Methanocaldococcus jannaschii DSM 2661: one gene and its partner. Each later gene encodes a partner of the first gene's protein in a complex. Links are inferred from orthologs where the notes say so. Each region holds a gene or a part of one and is shown in the gene's direction. Other genes may lie near its edges.

Region 1 (4,817 bases):
AAAAAAGTCCCTACATCATTTGAAGAGGCAGAACTTATATTAAACTTAGGAAAAATCCCTGTCATGGGAGGAACCCATCCAGGACATACAACAGACGCTGTAGCTGCTTCATTAGCAGAGTTTATAAATGCTGATTTGTTAGTTATAGGGACAAATGTTGATGGAGTCTATGACAAAGACCCTAATAAATATGAAGATGCCAAAAAATTTGATAAAATGTCTGCTAAAGAACTTGTTGATTTGGCAATATCATCTTCATTAAAAGCTGGTTCTTCATCAGTTGTTGATTTATTAGCAGCTAAGATTATTGAAAGAGCTAAATTAAAAGTGGCAGTTGTTAAAGGAACCCCAGAAGAGCTCTTAAATGTTAGTAAAGGAATAATAAATGGAACAATAATTGAGGGATAAGTATGGAGATTCCAAAGCACAGACATTGTTTAAATTGTGGTATCTCAATACCTCCAGACCAAGTTTTTTGTTCAGAGAAGTGTAGAATTGAGTATATGCAAAGAAGGAAAAGGATGTTAAGAACGCAATACATGTTTTTAGCTATTGCAGGGCTTATAATTCTCTATTATATTATCACAATAGCATTGAAAGTTTAAAACCAAAAATTATTTAAAATATTATGTCTCAATAATTATCCTGGCTATTGTCCTGACTCCCAATGGAGTTGGGACGTGTCAATGACCCAGTGGAGTTCTGCCCCTTTACCCCAAAGGGGTAGTGAAATGATGAAGCTGGGGAGGCATAGGGTGAAATAAAGATATTTATAAAAATGCCCTTAAAAAATCTGTTTTATCAAAACTTAAAAGTTAATTTAAAAATTAGAAACCAAACAAATAACAAAAATAAAAATAGGAGGGAATACTATGCCAACAGCAAAATTCGTTGTTGCAGACCCAAAAACAGGAAGATGCTATCAAATTGAGGCAGATAACACACCATTAGTTGGTAAGAAAATTGGGGAAGTATTTGATGGAAAAATTATAGGATTAGAGGGCTACAAATTACAAATAAGAGGAGGAACTGACTCAAGCGGTTTCCCAATGAGACCAGATATCCACGGAAGTAGAAAGGTTAGAGTTTTATTGAGTGCTCCTCCTGGGTTTAAACCAAAAAGAAAAGGAGAAAGAAGAAGAAAAACAGTTAGAGGAAACACAATAGCTCCTGATATTGTCCAAATTAACGTTAAGGTTGTTGAATATGGAGAGAAATCAATCCCTGAATTGTTAGGATTAGAAGGTGGAGAAAATCAAGAACAATAAATAAAATATAGCTCCTAATTTTATTTTTATTTTATTTATCTGTGTTTAAATATTGTAGTGGTGATTTCTGTAGTTTTTTGACTATTTTGATACTCCGAGTATAACTTTATAAGCTAAAATTATAAAAATGTGAAAATACCATAAGTGTTTTTCAAAGTTAATAAAAATTAAGGAATAAATATAAAAGCCCGTAGGGCTTTTATAAATGCATTTTTCAAAAATTATATATTTGAAAAACACTTATATTTTACAGATAAATAAGAAATTTATAAAGGGGATAATTATGGCAAAGAAAAAACAAGCTAAACAGGCAGAAGTAAATATTGGAATGGTTGGACACGTTGACCATGGAAAAACAAGTTTAACAAAAGCATTAACAGGAGTTTGGACTGACAGGCATAGTGAAGAGTTGAGAAGAGGGATTTCAATTAGATTGGGTTATGCTGACTGTGAGATAAGAAAATGCCCACAATGTGGAACTTACACAACAAAACCAAGATGTCCAAACTGTTTAGCTGAAACAGAGTTTTTGAGAAGGGTCTCTTTTGTTGATTCCCCAGGGCACGAAACATTAATGGCTACAATGCTTTCTGGAGCTTCTTTGATGGATGGAGCAATTTTGGTTATAGCCGCTAATGAACCATGCCCACAACCACAAACAAAAGAGCATTTAATGGCTTTAGAGATTTTAGGAATTGATAAAATTATAATTGTCCAAAATAAAATTGATTTAGTTGATGAGAAGCAGGCAGAAGAAAATTATGAGCAAATAAAAGAATTTGTTAAGGGAACTATTGCTGAAAACGCTCCAATAATCCCAATCTCAGCCCACCACGAAGCAAATATTGATGTTTTGTTAAAGGCAATACAGGACTTTATTCCAACACCTAAGAGAGACCCTGATGCAACACCAAGAATGTATGTTGCAAGAAGCTTTGACATAAACAAACCAGGAACTGAGATTAAGGATTTAAAAGGAGGGGTTTTAGGAGGGGCAATTATTCAGGGAGTATTTAAAGTTGGGGATGAGATTGAAATAAGACCTGGAATCAAAGTAACTGAAGGAAACAAAACATTCTGGAAACCATTAACTACAAAGATTGTTTCATTAGCCGCTGGAAATACCATACTTAGAAAAGCTCATCCAGGGGGTTTGATTGGGGTTGGGACAACATTAGACCCATACTTAACAAAATCAGATGCATTAACTGGAAGTGTTGTTGGATTGCCTGGAACTCTCCCTCCTATAAGAGAGAAGATAACAATAAGGGCTAATTTGTTGGATAGGGTTGTAGGAACTAAGGAGGAATTGAAAATAGAGCCATTAAGAACAGGAGAGGTTTTAATGCTAAATATTGGAACTGCTACAACCGCGGGGGTTATAACCTCAGCAAGAGGAGATATAGCGGATATAAAATTAAAGCTTCCAATATGTGCTGAGATTGGAGATAGAGTAGCTATTAGCAGAAGAGTTGGCTCAAGATGGAGATTAATTGGTTATGGAACAATTGAGGGATAATTTTAATAATATGAGTATCAAATTTACACCTCCGAGCGTTAGCGAGGAGGTGTTAGGGAGTATCGCAATCGCCCCGTAGGGGCGAGTAATGAAATCCTTTAGGATTTCATCTGATGGAGGCTTCCTCTATGCTTATTGGAACGATTGAGGGAGAATTATTTTAATGTTTTTTAAAATTTTTGTAGAAAATACAGTTATATTGCCTAATCCTTTAATTCTTACTAAAATTGAGGGATTATTGATGATTGAATATCTATTAAAAAACAGAGAGCAAATTATTAAAAAAATGGAAAAAATTAATGATATCAATCGTAAAGAAGTTGAAGAAAAATGGATTTTGGATAATTTTGAAAATCCAAAAGATATGGGATTTGCAGGAGGAGATGGAAGCTGTAATAAATTGGATTACATATCTTTCTCATTCTATGGAGTTGGGGCCGTTAGCTTTATACACGGCAGAGGGGAAAAAGTAAAAAAAGCTAAGGAGGAGTATATATTTGATATAACCCATCCTTTGGATATTGAAGATAGAATAAGGAGATATATGCTAACTTTGGAATTAAAAACAGCCCTTTATGTTCTCAAAAATTATAATATTGATTATTACATTTTTGATGGGTCTTTATTTTCTTTGTTGATATTCACAAAAAAAGGTATAGAGATGTATGAGAGAGAGTTAGAAGAGATTTATAATGAATATGGAAAAGAATTTAATAAAAAAATTGATGAAGAAACAAAATCTGGAGAAATTGGCATTATATCAAAAGATTTGAACTTGGAATTAAATAAAAAAATATTAGTTGAGCATGTTGAATATATTTTAACATTAACAAAACTTATTAACGAATTTAAAGATAGAATTATAGGAATATCAAAAACTTCAAAAATAAACATTTATTTCGATAAAAACATGCCTGATATAGCCATATTTACAAAATATACCGACAAATCTGGTTATTCAGAACCAATTGACTTTGTTAATAAATTAGGGGATGAAAAGAAAGAAAAGCATAAACAATTAAGTAGTGTGGTAAAAGGAATAAACTTTATTAAAAACAAGCCATTCTATGCAAAAATTGACACTGCATATATACAATTTGTGAGATTAGAAGATAACTGTGGAGTTGTTGGATTAACAAGCTTCAATAAAATAGATAAAGAAGTCTTATCCTCATTAAAAGAAATATCAATTAATGGCTACCCTTATATATTAAAAAAATCCCATGAAACAGTTGAGATAACCACTAAAAAACTTGAAGCAATTGCTAAACTATTAAATATAGATGACCCTATAGCAAGGCACATCTTAGGGAAGAAAAAAAAGAAATTTTAGTGTCTTTCAAAAAAGGTATTAAAGTTTATTAAGGAAATTTGAATGCCTTCTATAAGAAGGCGTTCATTAATACATTAATAGTTATTACAAAATATTTTGAAAGACACTATTAGTCAAAAGGAGGGAGAGGATGAGATATCTAATAACAACTGCCTTAGCTTATACAAACGGCCCTCTACATTTAGGGCATGCAAGAAGCACTTACATCCCAGCAGATATTATATATAAATACTTAAAGTTGAGAGGGGAAGATGTTATCCACGTTGGAGGAACTGATAACCACGGAGTTCCTATAACATTAACTGCTGAAAAAGAGGGAAAAAGCCCAGAGGAGATTGTTGAAAAATACCATAATGAGATTAAAGAAGATTTAGATTTGTTAGGAGTAGAGTTTGATGCATTTGGCAAAACTCACAGCCAAATACATATAGAAACAGCTCAAGAGTTTTATCTAAAGCTAAAAGAGAATGGCTATATCTATGAGAAGGAAATAGAGCAATTTTACTGTCCAAACTGTAAAAAATTCTTACCAGATAGATATGTTGAGGGAATCTGCCCATACTGTGGAGGAGAGGCAAGAGGAGACCACTGTGAAGTTTGTGGAAGACACTTAGAGCCGTTTGAGTTAAAAGACCCATATTGTGTAATTTGCAAAGGAAAGCCAGAGATTAGAAAGACAAAACATCACTTCTTTAAG
Region 2 (4,759 bases), 1.1 Mb from region 1 along the record:
CTGAGAGATGTGCTATTAGAGATGAAGATATTGAAGTGCCAATCTATGATTATGGATTTCCAAGGAGGGATAGACCATTAATAGCAAAAACAAACTATAAAGTGTTAAGAAGTGGAAAAATAACATTAAATGTAAATATAGATGGGAAAGATGTTGAAAAAACCGTAAAAACTGGTTCTGTTTCAAGTTATAAGATGGCAAGAGAGGTTGCTGAAACCCTCAAACAGTGGATTTTGGATGGGAAGTTTTTACTAACTGAGAGGGTTGATACTTTAGGAAGAGCTGAAAACAAGCCAATGAAGTCACCAATAACATTAGTTAAGGATATTTTAAGCAAACCACCAATAACTGCTCATAGCAATATATCCATTATGGAAGCTGCTAAGATTTTGATAAAGCATAATATAAACCATCTTCCTATAGTTGATGAACATGGGAAGTTAGTGGGAATAATTACATCGTGGGATATAGCTAAAGCTCTTGCTCAAAACAAAAAGACAATTGAAGAGATTATGACAAGAAATGTAATAACTGCTCATGAAGATGAACCCGTTGACCATGTAGCGATAAAAATGAGTAAATATAACATTTCTGGTGTTCCAGTGGTTGATGACTACAGAAGAGTTGTGGGCATTGTAACATCTGAAGATATCTCAAGATTATTCGGAGGGAAAAAATGAGAAAGAGAGTGTATTACTGGACAGATTCAGAGCATATAAACAAGCCAGTTATTTCCGATACTATATTAAATACAGGAGTTAAGATAAACATATTAAAAGCTAAGGTAGAGCCACAGGAGGCATTTTTGATATTGGAATTGTTTGGTAGTAAAGAAACTATAGAGAAAGCTTTAAATTATCTATCAAAATTTGGAGAAGTTGAGGAAATCTCTAAAGTTATAAAAAGGGATTTGGAGAAGTGTGTGCATTGTGGCTGTTGCATAACCCAATGCCCTATTAATGTAATTTATATGGATGAGGATTATAATGTAGTATTCAAAGAAGAGGACTGTGTCGGCTGTAAAAACTGTTTAAAAGCCTGTCCATTTAAAGCAATTGAGATTTTTGAGTAATATATTTATCACGCTGAAAGAGTTTAGACTTATGTTTAATAAATTTAAAGGCTTTATTTCTTTATTTAAATAATATTTATTTAATTTCTAAGGGTTTGCTGGTTTGATTGTTTAGAATATTTAACTTAATCAAATTATTTGAATTTTTGAAAATTAGGATTAATTAGGCAAGTAAATAAGATTTCTCTAACAAATAAGTTAAATTTTTGGATTTAAAAAGATAAAAATACTCTGTTTTAGTAAAGAGATAAAATTTTAAATACTAAAAGGTTTATATTGTAAGATGGTTATTTATCCTTAGAAAAATATGGTATAGAAAAGCTTAAATATTAAGAGTGATGAAATATATTATGTTGTGAATGATTACCCTATTAAAATAAGACCTCTTGGAGGATGGAAATTAGGTAGAGAAATCACGGCAAAAACAGGTAGAGTAACAATTAAAATAAGACCTCTTGGAGGATGGAAATCTTTATCCTTATCAATCTTCTGTTTTGGCATGATTTTATTAAAATAAGACCTCTTAGAGGATGGAAACTAATTTTATTATATGGGAATTCTGCTTGCAAATTTATTAAAATCAGACCGTTTCGGAATGGAAACAATTTAAACAAAATATCGCAAAATCAGATTTCTGGAATAAAATACTAATTAAATTCTATTTTTTAAATATTTATAAATAAATTTATAACTTCAATAATAGGACTTTTGTAGGAGTAAATATTTCTTGACTTATATCTACCTTCATATAAATTCTATAATGTTTTGAAAGATACTACAATTCTCATATAAAGATAATAGTATATAAACTGCTAAAGTCCTATTCAAAGAAGGTAAAGTTTAAATAGCATAATCTGCTATTATAGTCAATCAATGTTTTTATAACAACAAAAAGAGGATATATGGTTTTTTGCAAAAGTTATTAAATTGACGAAGGAAGATTGACCGCCTTCTATAAGAAGGCGTTCATTATATGCCTTAATGTATTCTAAATATTTGCAAAAACTATAAAAACACAAATTAAAGATTTTAAGGTGATAACTTATGTCAAAAGGAACTCCATCAATGGGTAAAAGAAACAAAGGTTCATATCACATAAGATGTAGAAGATGTGGGAGAAGAGCCTACCACGTAAGAAAAAAGAGATGTGCTGCATGTGGATTTCCAAATAAAAGAATGAGAAAATATTCATGGCAAAATAAGAAAGTTAATGGTAAGAGAATAAAATAATTAAAATAATTAATTAGAAATTTTATTCTTTTTTAATTGAATTTATAGTATCTTTCAAAACACTTTGAAATTTTCCTTATTAATAAATAAGCTTTATAAATTTTGAAAGACACTATATTACCATTTGGCAATTGGGATAGTTTTTTATATAAATTAAAAGTTATAGTTTTTTGATAATCTTATTTTGGTGATAAAATGAGCGACCTTGAAAATATTGACTATTATGATTATAAGGCATTATTAAAGAGAGCAAGAAGTCAGATTCCAGATTACGTTTTCCAAAAAGATAGATTTGAACTTCCAGAAATTGAGATTTTGATAGAAGGAAATAGAACAATAATAAGAAACTTTAGAGAGTTGGCTAAGGCAGTTAATAGAGATGAGGAATTCTTTGCTAAGTATCTTTTAAAAGAGACTGGTAGTGCTGGTAACTTAGAGGGAGGTAGATTAATCTTACAGAGAAGAATCAGCCCAGAGTTATTAAAATCAAGAATTAATGACTTCTTGAGGGAGTATGTTATCTGTAGAGAGTGCGGTAAGCCAGATACCAAGATTATTAAGGAGGGAAGAGTTCATTTACTCAAATGTATGGCTTGTGGTGCTATAAGACCAATAAGAATGATTTAAATACCATAGGAGGATGCCTCCTATTGGGATATCACATGTCCATTAAGTTGCCCCTTACAGGGGCAATTAATGTCCAATAGGTTGGAATCCCTTTCTACGAGGGATGCTCATAAAAATTTTGATGAAACAGAAAGTTTCAATTCTGGCTACAAAAACTCAAAAAGTTTTCATTTAATCGGAGCGGAGCGAAGAGCTACAAATCCGTTAGGATTTATTTAACCAAAGCGTAGCTTCGGTAATGAAAACCTAACAGTTTCCATCTAAACGTTTATAAAAAGTTCCAAGGGAAATCATGGAAGTAAAAGCCATGGAGATTTTTAAAAAATATCTCTCTTTAAATATTCCAAAAAAGATTTTAATAACCTATTTTTTGTGTTGGGCAGGATTTCTGTTTTCTTTCTCTGTAGGGAAGTTCCTTTTATATTTATCATCTATTTTAAAATCCAATTTTATATCTGAACCAGCTAAATTAGCTCAAAGTGTTGGAACTGCAAAATTTAACGCTGTTTCTTCAGCTGTATCGAATACTGTTGGGGTAAAAAATGCTTACTTAACTTATGCTCTTTCATATATAGTTTCTAATTTTATGGGGTGTTTGATTATAATGTTTGCTCTTGGAGCACTTGCTTATTTATATAAGAAAGACTTAGAAAAAGCTAAAACACTTGAAGAGAAAGAAGAACTATTTAAGTGTTATCAAAAATATCTATTAATATTATTTATCTTTACTGTCATAAATCCACTGACTGGATTAATTGGAGTAAATCTTCAATATTCTGATTTAATTGCTGTCCTTCCACATGGATTTTTTGAATTTTTTGGATTTGCCACTGCAGTCGTTGTTGGAGTAGAATTATCAAATAAAATTCTCCCAATAGTTAAAAGAGAAATAACAAGTAAAAAAATAGTAATTCTTATAGCTTGTTCCTTTATATTTATCTTTATTGCTGGAATGTTGGAGCCAATTGACTGGTTTATCTATAGCTATGCAAAAGCTTATGGAATTCCCCTATTAGCTGCCTTTGCAACTGGGTATAAAAACTTATTTTTGTATCTAATTTCTATGCTTTTTAAATCTTGAGGTGATACGATTAAAGTATTGGCTATAGATATATCTGGAAGGCATCATGAAAATGATATATTTTTTAGAGTTTATGCTGGGGTTTTAGTTGAGATTAAAGCAGATAGAATTGTGCATGTGGAAAAAATAGATGTTATGGTTAAAGAAGAAGAAACTCAGAAGTTGAGAGATATTGTTAAAGAGGTTAAGGAGTTAATTGATAAAGTTGGAGATGAGTTTGATTACATTCTATGTGAAAGAGGAGAGTTTTTCAACATATCCAAGGATATTATTTCAGCAATTTTAAAAAAAGAGGTTATATTTCCAAAGACCAGAGGGGAGTTGGAAGCGATAAATATAGCCCACCATGTTTCTTATTCTGTTAGGAAACTGCTTATAGAAGAAAAAAGAAAAAGTTAATAGAAACTTTATATTGCCTGGTAAAAAATAAAAAGCTGAAACATAATAAGATAGTTTTTAAGAAATAAACTTTGGTGATTCTAATGTATGAGATAGTTAGATACGAAGGAGGGGTTTATAAAAACAACATCTTCAAAGAATGGATTGAGGATATCGGAGGTTTTGTTATTCAAGAGCACGTTATGCAGTTAGACGTTTATATGACCTTGGCAATTCCTCAAAATGAACTTGAAAATATCAAAGAGGAAGCTAAAAAATATAAGGGTAAGATTATAGAAACCCCGTTGGCAGGGACTGAAATAGCTGTTGTGGCTCCAAGTTTATCAAGACATCACCTCCCACATACTGCC

Evidence for each region. The genes of interacting proteins can lie anywhere in the genome.
Region 2: the proteins of MJ_RS06750 (region 1) and MJ_RS00485 are in contact, whole or in part, in a crystal structure (PDB 2QMU), measured with the Saccharolobus solfataricus proteins. The link is inferred for Methanocaldococcus jannaschii DSM 2661 from one-to-one orthologs. Residues at the interface, in WP_009988771.1 of Saccharolobus solfataricus: Trp33, Pro65, Glu66, Gln148, Val151, Asp152, Val154, Ser155, Lys156, Ala159, Leu160, Tyr163, Arg164, Lys167, Ile180, Ile181, Pro182, Val183, Ser184, Leu186, His187, Ile189, Asn190, Asp192, Ser193; in WP_231918336.1 of Saccharolobus solfataricus: Met1, Leu2, Arg4, Leu5, Tyr6, Lys8, Leu9, Pro10, Ile106, Lys108, Lys109, Glu110, Lys111.

Annotation. Positions count from the first base shown.
Region 1 is NC_000909.1:1,201,411-1,206,227, forward strand. The notes cover bases 785-3,669. They hold MJ_RS06750 (translation initiation factor IF-2 subunit gamma), read left to right. Parts: upstream 785-1,551; coding sequence 1,552-2,787; downstream 2,788-3,669. Other genes in these bases: MJ_RS06745 (30S ribosomal protein S6e), read left to right, coding at 873-1,268; MJ_RS06755 (DNA double-strand break repair nuclease NurA), read left to right, coding at 2,951-3,669. Outside these bases: pyrH (UMP kinase), read left to right, coding at 1-408; MJ_RS06740 (DUF2116 family Zn-ribbon domain-containing protein), read left to right, coding at 411-605; more of MJ_RS06755, read left to right, coding at 3,670-4,120. UniProt on the Methanocaldococcus jannaschii protein: eIF-2 functions in the early steps of protein synthesis by forming a ternary complex with GTP and initiator tRNA.
Region 2 is NC_000909.1:89,215-93,973, reverse strand. Bases 1,387-4,213 are described here. They hold MJ_RS00485 (translation initiation factor IF-2 subunit beta), read left to right. Parts: upstream 1,387-2,497; coding sequence 2,498-2,929; downstream 2,930-4,213. Other genes in these bases: MJ_RS00475 (DUF2209 domain-containing protein), read left to right, coding at 4,029-4,213; MJ_RS00480 (hypothetical protein), read left to right, coding at 3,222-4,010; MJ_RS00490 (50S ribosomal protein L37e), read left to right, coding at 2,117-2,302; MJ_RS09430 (hypothetical protein), read left to right, coding at 1,428-1,589. In the rest of the region: MJ_RS00500 (homocysteine biosynthesis protein), read left to right, coding at 1-680; MJ_RS00495 (4Fe-4S binding protein), read left to right, coding at 677-1,072; more of MJ_RS00475, read left to right, coding at 4,214-4,409; MJ_RS00470 (methanogenesis marker 7 protein), read left to right, coding at 4,493-4,759. UniProt on the Methanocaldococcus jannaschii protein: eIF-2 functions in the early steps of protein synthesis by forming a ternary complex with GTP and initiator tRNA.